3 regions of the Sporosarcina sp. P3 genome follow, and region 1 is predicted to be linked to each of the others. Evidence: riboswitches for the same ligand, from Rfam matches in the RefSeq annotation. Region 1 holds a riboswitch; each other region holds the start of a gene.

Region 1 (3,286 bases):
CCCTTCAGTTGGACTACTAGCTACGCCATAGTCACGCACTGGCATACGCCCAGCTTTATAACCGAGACGTCCCGCTTCGATCGCCAACTTCATTGCTTCCGCCATCATGATAGGATTGGCGGCTTCGGATACTGCCGTATTCAACAATACACCGTCTGCTCCGAGTTCCATCGCAAAAGCCGCGTCTTTTGGCGAGCCGACGCCAGCGTCAATGATGACGGGCACATTGGATTGCTCGATGATGAATGATAGATTCAGTGGGTTCAGAATGCCTCTGCCCGAACCGATTGGCGCAGCGCCTGGCATGATAGCGTGAACGCCTAATTCGCATAGTTTTCTCGCGAGCACCACATCGTCTGACGTATAAGGTAATACAATGAAGCCTTCTTCTAACAGCATTTCAGACGCACGTAATGTTTCCACGGGATCAGGGAGTAATGAACGGCTACACCCGATGATTTCAACTTTTACCATGTCGCATAGTCCGGATGCTTTGGCGAGACGTGCGATATGTACGGCTTCTTCTGCTGTATTCGCTCCTGCCGTATTCGGTAGCAATGTATAGCGCGTTAAATCTAGTTGCTCGAGGAAATTGGGTTGTGATTTTTCGAAAATATCCATGCGTCGTACCGCAAACGTCAGGATTTCTGCTTCCGACACCGCAACAGCTTGCTTTTGTATGTCAAATGAAGGGTATTTCCCTGTACCTAGTAATAACCGTGAAGAGAATTCTTTATCTGCAATTTTTAACATCTTCATCCGCCTCCTACAAAATGTATGATTTCAATTTGATCTCGGTCCATAATCGGTGCATCGTAGTACTCTTTCTGCAAAATCTCTTTGTTTTTCTCTACAATCAAAATACGATCACCAAGTCCTAAATGCTCAAGTAACTGCTGGATCGTCCCTACTTCCGGAACGACGGAATACGACTTACCGTTCAGGTCAATCACTTTCTCCACTAGATACCACTCCTTTTCTATAACCTTGTAAGACGTTTAGTGAACGCATAGGGGATAATACGGCCGCACCTGCTACGTTGTTTCGCTGTAAGTCGAGCAAGTGATGCGGCTGAATTCCGCCAATTGCATACACAGGAATCGGACTACGCTCTGCAATAGAAAACAATTCTTCCGTTCCGCGTGCTGGGAGTCCGGGCTTCGAATTCGTTTCGAAAACATGGCCGTATAAGAGCCAGTCCGCTCCTTCTTGCACAGCTTCTTTTGCTTCTGCCGATGAATGAATCGAGCAACCGAAAGTGAGCTTGGGAAATTTCCGTTGTGCATCCCGTAACGACATGCCATAACTAGTCAGTTGCACTTTTTTGATGTTCAACCTGCTCGCCAGGTGAGGTCTAGCGTGTAGAATGAGCCGGTCGAGTGAAAATCCACTGCTTGCAAGACGTGTGATCAAATCTTCCAACTGTTCATCTGTCTTGGACTTTTCCCGCAAAATAATGGCATCAAGATACGGTGCTGTTTGTTGCAAGTGTAGTGTTAGTTCCTCAACCGAAAGACGGTCGTCGGTCACGCCAAGTAATTTCATTCATTCACCTCCAATAGAAAAAACCACTTCCTGAATCGGAAAGTGGTAGAAATGTCGACAGAAATATTTACGGAACGACTCGCCACTTCCCTCCGCAGGTGCTAGCCTGTTCAGGTAATAAGGGTTTCAGAGCCACACTCTTTTCTCAGTCCTTGTAAAGGATTCCCCTAATGGTCAAAATATTTGGTTTTCAGAACTAGCGTATCATGTGCGCGGTGGAATGAAAAGGATTTCTTTTATAACAGTAACAAAGCATCCAAATCAAGAATTTCCACCGTTTTCATGCCGGATTGTCGAATCCAACCAGACTCTTCGAAGACAGTTAATTTTCGACTGATCGTTTCGGGTGTCGTTCCGAGGTGAGAGGCAAGGTCTTTGCGACTCATTGGTAATTCGACTTTCAATTGACGTTGTTCTTCTGATAAATCGGCCAGGTAAAGGGCGATCCGCGTTTCTGCAGATTCCATGCCGATTCGCGCTGCCCGTTGTTCTGTCCGGCCGAGGCGGGAGGAGAATTCCTCCAACATTTTCAATGAAATCGCGGGATGCTTTTGCAGCAGTTGTTGCATTTGGTCTCGTTGAATGACGCATAATTCTACGGGTTCGAGTGTTTCTGCATAGGCGTCATGAGGTTTGGCATCAAATAACGATAGCTCGCCCGTGAAATCTCCCGGTTCTAAAATTCGTACGATCTGCTCTTTTCCGTTTTCCGACAGACGGTATACTTTGATTCGTCCTTTATGCAAGATATACAGGCCTTCGGAGCGGTCGCCTTCGTTGTAAATAATTTTCCCCCGTGGATAGGGGGTGCTTCGTGCGAGTTCTACAATGCGCTTCATCTGATCTGTTTCCAAGTGATTGAACAGTGGAACAAGCGATACACACATACTATGATCGGTCGTGTTATTGTGGGGCTGCTGACTCATTCACTTTCACCTCGTTTACCTTTCGATTGGACGCTCTGTCACTAGTATAGCGTATTAATCGAATGGCGTTCAATATGACAAGGAGTACACTCGCTTCGTGGACGAGCATTCCGGATGCTAGGAAGACTTTGCCTAGCAGTACGCCAATTAACAGGAGGAATACTGTGCCAACTGCGAAAAATGTATTTTGTTTCATATTGTTAACCGTTGCTTTCGATAAGGCATACGCATGGGCGAATTGATCAAGTCGATCCGCCATCAAGACGATATCCGCTGTTTCCATGGAAATGTCGGTTCCGCCTTTACCCATCGCGAGCCCAATATCTGCAGTGGCAATGGCAGGCGCGTCATTGATTCCGTCACCCGCCATAGCGACTCGGTGTCCTTGCTTTTTCAATTTTTGTACAGCTGCTACTTTCTCTTCGGGTAACAACTCTGCATGGACATTGTCGAGACCAAGTTGTTCACCGACTAGGCGAGCTGTATGAACATTGTCGCCCGTTAGCATAATCATTTGTTTAATCCCATTTTGTCGTAGTTTGGCGAGAGCAGCTGCGGCTTCCGGACGGATTTGATCCGCAATGGAAATAATACCTGCGATTTCTCCACGAATGCTAATGAACACAGCCGTATTGCCTGCTTTTTCTCGTTTGGATGCATAGGCTTCGATGTCTGGAGAAATAGGTACCCCTTGTAAAACCATCAGCTTTCGGTTGCCGGCTGCGAGTTGCTGTCCCTCTACATCCGCTAGAATTCCGTTACCTTTCATAACTTCTGCATCTTGTGCTTGATGTTTTAACTGAATCGAGCGTTTT
Region 2 (3,286 bases), on a different contig from region 1:
AATGGGCGTAATGACAGAGGAAGCGCCGAGAACAAATAGGATGTTAAAAATATTGCTCCCGACAATGTTTCCTAAAGCGATTTCACTTTCCTTTTTCAAAGCAGCTGAAATCGACGTAACCAATTCGGGTAGAGAAGTACCGATTGCGATGATTGTCAGACCGACCAACGTTTCACTCATGCCAAGAGAATAAGCGATTTTCGTAGCATTATCGACAACTAAATCTCCTCCGAATATAATCGCAGCCAATCCGACTAGAGTAATGAGTATATTCTTCCCCCACTTCACGTTCCCTGTCGCTTGTGTAAGCGTGGCATTTTGACGGCTTCTGAGGCCAAGTTCAATCACATAATACATAAAGATCGAAAGGAATATTAAGAAAATCATTCCATCACTACGCGTGATTACATTGCTGCTGAAGCCTTGCAGTGCCATATCACTCATCAATACTAACATCACTATACTTGCTAATAATGTGAATGGAATCTCTTTACGGATCGTTTCGCTTTGTACCTTCAACGGGAACAAAAATGCCGCTATGCCGACAACCATAGTAATATTAAATATATTACTTCCCACTACGTTCCCGACAGAAACGTCCGCATTTCCGCCTAATGCGGCTATAATACTGACCGTTGCTTCGGGTGAGCTCGTTCCGAGTGCTACAATCGTGAGCCCGATTAAAATAGGTGGGATTTGCAGCAGCCTTGCGATATTGGAAGAACCATCTACAAAAAAGTCGGCTCCCTTGATCAATAATACAAATCCAATAATGAGTAAAACATAGATCATGTAGTTGTTACCTCCTCCATAGGAATAAAATGATTAATTAGCTGTATGTAAGTAGGTCATGTCTAGCATAAAATAATTGGTTCAAATCCTGCATACTTGATGCACTTCATGACAAGCACAATGATGAATATTACAATATGTATTTGACTCTACATCTCCATTGCAATCATCCTGTCCAGTCACTCATATTTTATACGATGTACACTCTTCACCAGGAATCCTCCCTTCTATTATTTTTTCATTTTGATTATCTCACGTCATCACTACTTATGCATCCTACAAGTCATGCACATGAATCTACTTCCCAACTCTACTTGCTCTTTTAAGTGGTAGTAAAAAGATTTTATTAAAATAGCCTGTGCATTGAACCAGTTCTACAAACCAGATCTTCCTGATCTTACATTTCTACTTCCTTAAATAACATGGGTATCATGTAAATAACGGTATCTATGGAATTTATAAGTATAAAAACTCTTTAAAAGTTAGATAAGATATGATAGACTATCCCTGTTCACACAATTAAATACTATAACTAGGGGTGTCCAACGTAATTGGACTGAGATGGAATGATAGTACACGCATTCCGGACTCTTTGGACCTGATCTGGCTCGTACCAGCGTAGGGAAGTTTTCATTTTATCAGCGACGCGTATTTTTGCGTTTTGAAGACCAGGTCCTATTTATGGAACTGGTCTTTTTTGTTGCCGATTCCCTTTCCTTGAACCGAGTCATGTCACCCCTCAAAAGGAGACGATGACAACATGCAAGAGAAGAAAGAAGAAATCCAGATCCATGAATGTTTTCCGGCCAGTAGAAAGGTTTACGTACAAGGAAGTCGTCCAGACATACTCGTACCGATGCGCGAAATTGAGCTATCACCGACTCTAACTGATCAAGGCGAAATAGCGAATGAACCTTTCCGTGTTTATGATACAAGCGGGAAATATACGGAAGCAGGTTATCAAGTAGATATTAAAAAAGGACTTCCAATGATCAAAAAGAACTGGATAGTGGAACGAAATGATGTAGAAGAATATGACGGCAGACAAGTGAAGCCACAGGATAATGGCTATCGTTCAATGGAACACATGCAAAAAGATGCAGAATTTCCATTGTTGAAACGAAAACCATTACGAGCAAAAAAAGGCATGAATGTTACGCAAATGCATTATGCGCGCAAAGGTATTATTACACCTGAAATGGAGTTTATTGCCATCCGTGAAAATGTGACGCCTGAACTTGTACGGGATGAAGTAGCGAGAGGACGGGCAATTATCCCGTCTAACATTAACCATCCAGAAGCGGAACCGATGATTATCGGAGGTAAATTCCATGTGAAAATTAATGCGAATATCGGAAATTCTGCTGTCTCCTCATCCATTGCTGAAGAGGTAGAAAAGATGACATGGGCTACACGTTGGGGCGCAGACAACATCATGGATTTATCAACCGGAAAGAACATTCACACAACACGTGAATGGATCATTCGCAACTCCCCTGTTCCAGTGGGTACGGTTCCATTATACCAAGCGTTGGAAAAAGTAAATGGCAAAGTCGAGGACCTCTCATGGGAAGTATTCCGCGACACATTGATCGAGCAGGCAGAGCAAGGTGTCAGCTACTTTACAATCCATGCGGGTGTTCTGCTCCGTTATATTCCCATGACCATTCATCGCGTGACTGGAATTGTCTCACGAGGTGGTTCTATTATGGCCCAGTGGTGTATGTTGCATCATAAAGAAAGCTTTCTGTACACACACTTTGAAGATATATGTGAAATTATGAAACAGTACGATATTGCCTTTTCATTAGGAGATGGATTACGTCCCGGCTCCATTGCTGATGCCAATGACGAGGCACAATTCGCTGAACTTGAAACACTTGGAGAACTTACAAGAATTGCTTGGACCCATGATGTGCAAGTCATGGTAGAAGGTCCAGGACATGTGCCTATGCATTTAATTAAGCAAAACGTTGATAAGCAAATGGAGATATGCCAAGAAGCACCTTTCTATACACTCGGTCCTTTGACGACAGATATTGCTCCTGCCTACGATCACATCACATCCGCTATTGGTGCGGCTATGATCGGTTGGTTCGGGACGGCCATGTTATGCTATGTAACGCCTAAAGAACATCTCGGTTTACCGAATAAAGATGATGTACGTGAAGGCGTCATAACGTATAAAATCGCAGCCCATGCAGCTGATTTAGCAAAAGGCCATCCGAATGCACAAAAACGCGATGACGCTTTATCAAAAGCCCGTTTCGAATTCCGTTGGAGAGATCAATTTAATTTAAGTTTGGATCCTGAACGCGCGATGGAATATCATGATGAAACGTTACCGGCTGAAGGAGCAAAAATCGCTCACTTCTGTTCGATGTGTGGACCCAAGTTTTGCAGTATGCGAATTTCACACGACATTAGAAAATATGCAGATGAAAACAGTTTAGAAGAGAAGTTAGCACTGGAAAAAGGCATGAAGGAGAAGGCT
Region 3 (3,286 bases), on a different contig from region 1:
GGTATCAAATGAAAGTTACGCTTGGTGAACAAGCGAAGCTGACATTGACAACTCAATCGGCGACAAAAGTATACAAAACGCCCACCAAGCAAGTGTACCAAGAGGCAATCTTTCATATGAAGAAAGACAGTTATCTAGAGTACTTACCAGATGCAATTATTGCATACAAAGATGCTAGTAGTTATCAGAAGAATAGTATATATATGGAAAAGGGCGCAACATTGTTATATTCCGATATTTTAACTCCTGGCTGGTCGCCGGAAGGAGAAAAATTCAGCTACGATATGCTTCGTTTGAAAACGGAGATTTATATGGAACAACAACTAGTTGCCTTTGACCATATTAAACTTCATCCAGCATCTCAGCATATGAATGGGTTAGGCTTTATGGAAGGGTACACACATTTAGGTTCGTTCATTGTCGTTGGAGAAAAAACAAGTGATGCTTTATTGGATCGGCTATATGAGACGATTCAACAAGAAGCTGGAGAATTTACATTTGGATTATCTAAGCTTGCTGTTCCGGGCTTCACCATCCGTATATTAGCAAACCAGACGCAAGTCATAGAGCGGATTATTTCAGTCTGTCACCATTTGATTAGCGACGAATGGTATCAAACGAAACCAAGTTTTTTAAGAAAGTACTAAAAACGGCCCGACAATTCTGAAGAGTTGTTGGGTTTTTTCGTAAAACAGACTACTTTTACACAAATAACTATATGACTTCTAGTTCGCGCATTGGAATGTCTTCGAACCACTTAGGTACCAGTACAACAAAATAGTTAGCGTGCCATTTCAAATGATTGAAAAACAGAAATCAGGGTATCATTAAACATGAGAGTGAAGACATTTCATAAGCTGTACCCTGATATCAATCCAAGTAGAATTATTAGTGTTTTGAGTGTATAAGCTCAACTGTGTATAGTAGTAATAGCTGTAATAAGGTCGTTACACCAGTGGGAATTTGTTATGCAGGCTAATAATGAGCAAAGTGATCATAGATCGAACGGCTATTAGGCTGACCGTGATCATCAATTTTTCACTTGATTTTGGTTTTATTTCAAGTGTCTTGGCACTATGATTGGTCTGACAACAACCTATTGCTGAGATGTATTTAAATTAACTTTTTTGAAGAGGAATTTATAAATGAATTTGAACGACTGGGAAATAAAAGTTCGGGCTAGATCACTTGAATTAGTAGTAGTGGATGAAGTAAGATGAGCTATTCTGTAGATAAAAGACTTGATACTATTTTTGGAGGTGGTTCCTGTGGTAGACGACTTTGAAGCGGAAAAGGTTTTTGAAGACAGGCATTACGAGCGAATTCAGTTTAAGCTCATCTTGGAAGGTCGTAAGTATAAGGGTGACTATCACGATGGTGAAATTCATTGGCTCCATCCACATCCCAAGCAAGATGTCGGTGAAGAAGAAATAATTGCCATAGAGGATAAAGTGTTGGAGTTGTTATCTGAGCAAGGGATTCGGAATGAAGCGGATAATATTGAAATCGAACGTTCGATTAGCAGCAATCAAGCCCGACCACTTCAGATATTTAAATTGAAGATTCAGGGTGAAGAGTTTAAAGGAACTTTTATTAATGGTGAAATTGAATGGTTTCATCCTAAACCAAGACGTAAACTAAAAGATGAACGCGTGAAAAAAATAGAAGAAGATGTTCAGAAAAAGCTAAAAGATCATCTAGAATAATAAATGAATACTGCGTGTCTCTTGTCAAAATAATCTCAATTTGTTTGACTCCTCTGACAAGATATGCCTACAATGGATATACAAATGAAATAGTCGTTACCGCTAGGGGTGCTCTACGGAGCTGAGAGAAGCATTTTGCTTTAACCCTTTAACTTGATCCGGTTCATACCGGCGTAAGGAAGTGGTGCTGATGTTACGTAGCCTATTTTCGTGCTCTGTGATGTCTCTCCGCCACTTCTGGTCAAGAAGTGGTTTTTTCATTTACTACGAAAAAGGGGAGAGTATACATGAAGTTCACTGAGCGTTTGTTAGAGAAGACATTACCGATTTGGAGACAGAATCATAGCCACCCATTTGTTCAGGAGATTGGCAGTGGCACGCTAGATCAAGAGAAGTTTCGTTTTTATATGGTGCAAGACTATTTGTATTTAATTGACTATGCGAAAGTGTTTGCTGTAGGCACGATGAAAGCGACCGACGTCGAGATGATGGGGAAATTCGCTGCGTTGCTTAACGGTACATTAAACACAGAAATGGAGCTTCATCGTAAATACGCAGCTCGTTTTGGCATTACAGAAGAAGAACTTGAGAATGCAAAGCCGTCTCCAATTGTCCTGGCATATACGCACTATATGCTGCATGTCAGTCAAAACGGTTCGTTAGCGGAAGTTGTCGCTGCATTATTGCCGTGTGCGTGGAGCTATTGGGAGATCGGCAAAGAGCTGGCTGAGTTGCCGAAAGCGTTGAATCATCCTTTGTATGGTGACTGGGTTCGCATGTACTCATCAGAAGATTTCGGAGAGTTGGCTACTTGGTGCTTAGAATTAATGGATGAAACTGCAGAAGGAAAACCTGAATCAGAATTACTTAGATTAGAGGAAATTTTCCTTAATACGACTCGTTACGAGTATATGTTCTGGGATATGGCGTATACAAAACAAATGTGGCCTGGTGTGCAGGAAGAGCAGACGATGACAACCTAAACAAGAAAAATATCAGATAACTTTTGTGATATTTATTTTTAGAATTGATTGACTATAAACAGCGCATGCTATTCTTGAAGGAGGTGTGCGCCATCTTTGCGAAAATAAGCTTGGCACTTGGCGTTTTATTGACAAGTGGCTCGGGCATTGGTGATCCGCCATTTACTGCATTTAGTAAAGTGGAAGTACCGGCATATGCCAAATGGTCAAGACTCGCTATCAAGCAAACGATGCTCAAATATCCTCATGCAGATATCAAGGATTATTTGCATCTCGCAACCGACTCAAAGCAAGTTACCAGTGTGGAGAAGTTTCAGCTCTGGTTAAAAGAGGAAGGGCGGGAGTTCGGTGTGATTGTGAGTGTCACCTATTCAGCTGAAACAGGTAAATTCATTCGCATTGACTTTCAAGAAATACCTGTTAGATAATACAACGCCCCTAGGCTATATAATCTGGCCTAGGGGCATTGTGTTATTCGGTAACTTTTGATAAAAGAAAATGTGAGTCTTGATGTCGTTAGTGAACTACCTGTAATAGACATGTGTCTGAATAGTTTAGGCGAATTGCTGACATCATACTTAATCTGAAAGTAAACGA

The links. A riboswitch is a leader RNA that binds a small molecule or an ion and turns the genes downstream of it on or off. The one in region 1 is predicted to bind thiamine pyrophosphate.
Region 2: it holds a riboswitch for thiamine pyrophosphate, as region 1 does, so the genes downstream of both, thiC (phosphomethylpyrimidine synthase ThiC) here and CSV61_RS10305 (thiamine phosphate synthase) in region 1, are expected to answer to the same signal.
Region 3: it holds a riboswitch for thiamine pyrophosphate, as region 1 does, so the genes downstream of both, tenA (thiaminase II) here and CSV61_RS10305 (thiamine phosphate synthase) in region 1, are expected to answer to the same signal.

Annotation. Positions count from the first base shown of each region.
Region 1 covers NZ_PDZE01000007.1:67,559-70,844, reverse strand. Annotated here, with positions in the region: gene CSV61_RS10315 (thiazole synthase) at 1-759, opposite strand, end outside; gene thiS (sulfur carrier protein ThiS) at 756-962, opposite strand; gene CSV61_RS10305 (thiamine phosphate synthase) at 946-1,545, opposite strand; TPP riboswitch at 1,616-1,724, opposite strand; gene CSV61_RS10300 (Crp/Fnr family transcriptional regulator) at 1,782-2,471, opposite strand; gene CSV61_RS10295 (heavy metal translocating P-type ATPase) at 2,449-3,286, opposite strand, start outside.
Region 2 covers NZ_PDZE01000001.1:355,103-358,388, forward strand. Annotated here, with positions in the region: gene CSV61_RS01765 (calcium/sodium antiporter) at 1-792, opposite strand, end outside; TPP riboswitch at 1,317-1,434, shown strand; gene thiC (phosphomethylpyrimidine synthase ThiC) at 1,553-3,286, shown strand, end outside.
Region 3 covers NZ_PDZE01000003.1:95,351-98,636, reverse strand. Annotated here, with positions in the region: gene CSV61_RS04745 (urease accessory protein UreD) at 1-647, shown strand, start outside; gene CSV61_RS04740 (YheE family protein) at 1,269-1,706, shown strand; TPP riboswitch at 1,801-1,903, shown strand; gene tenA (thiaminase II) at 1,994-2,689, shown strand; gene CSV61_RS04730 (DUF3889 domain-containing protein) at 2,773-3,117, shown strand; gene hpaB (4-hydroxyphenylacetate 3-monooxygenase, oxygenase component) at 3,268-3,286, opposite strand, start outside.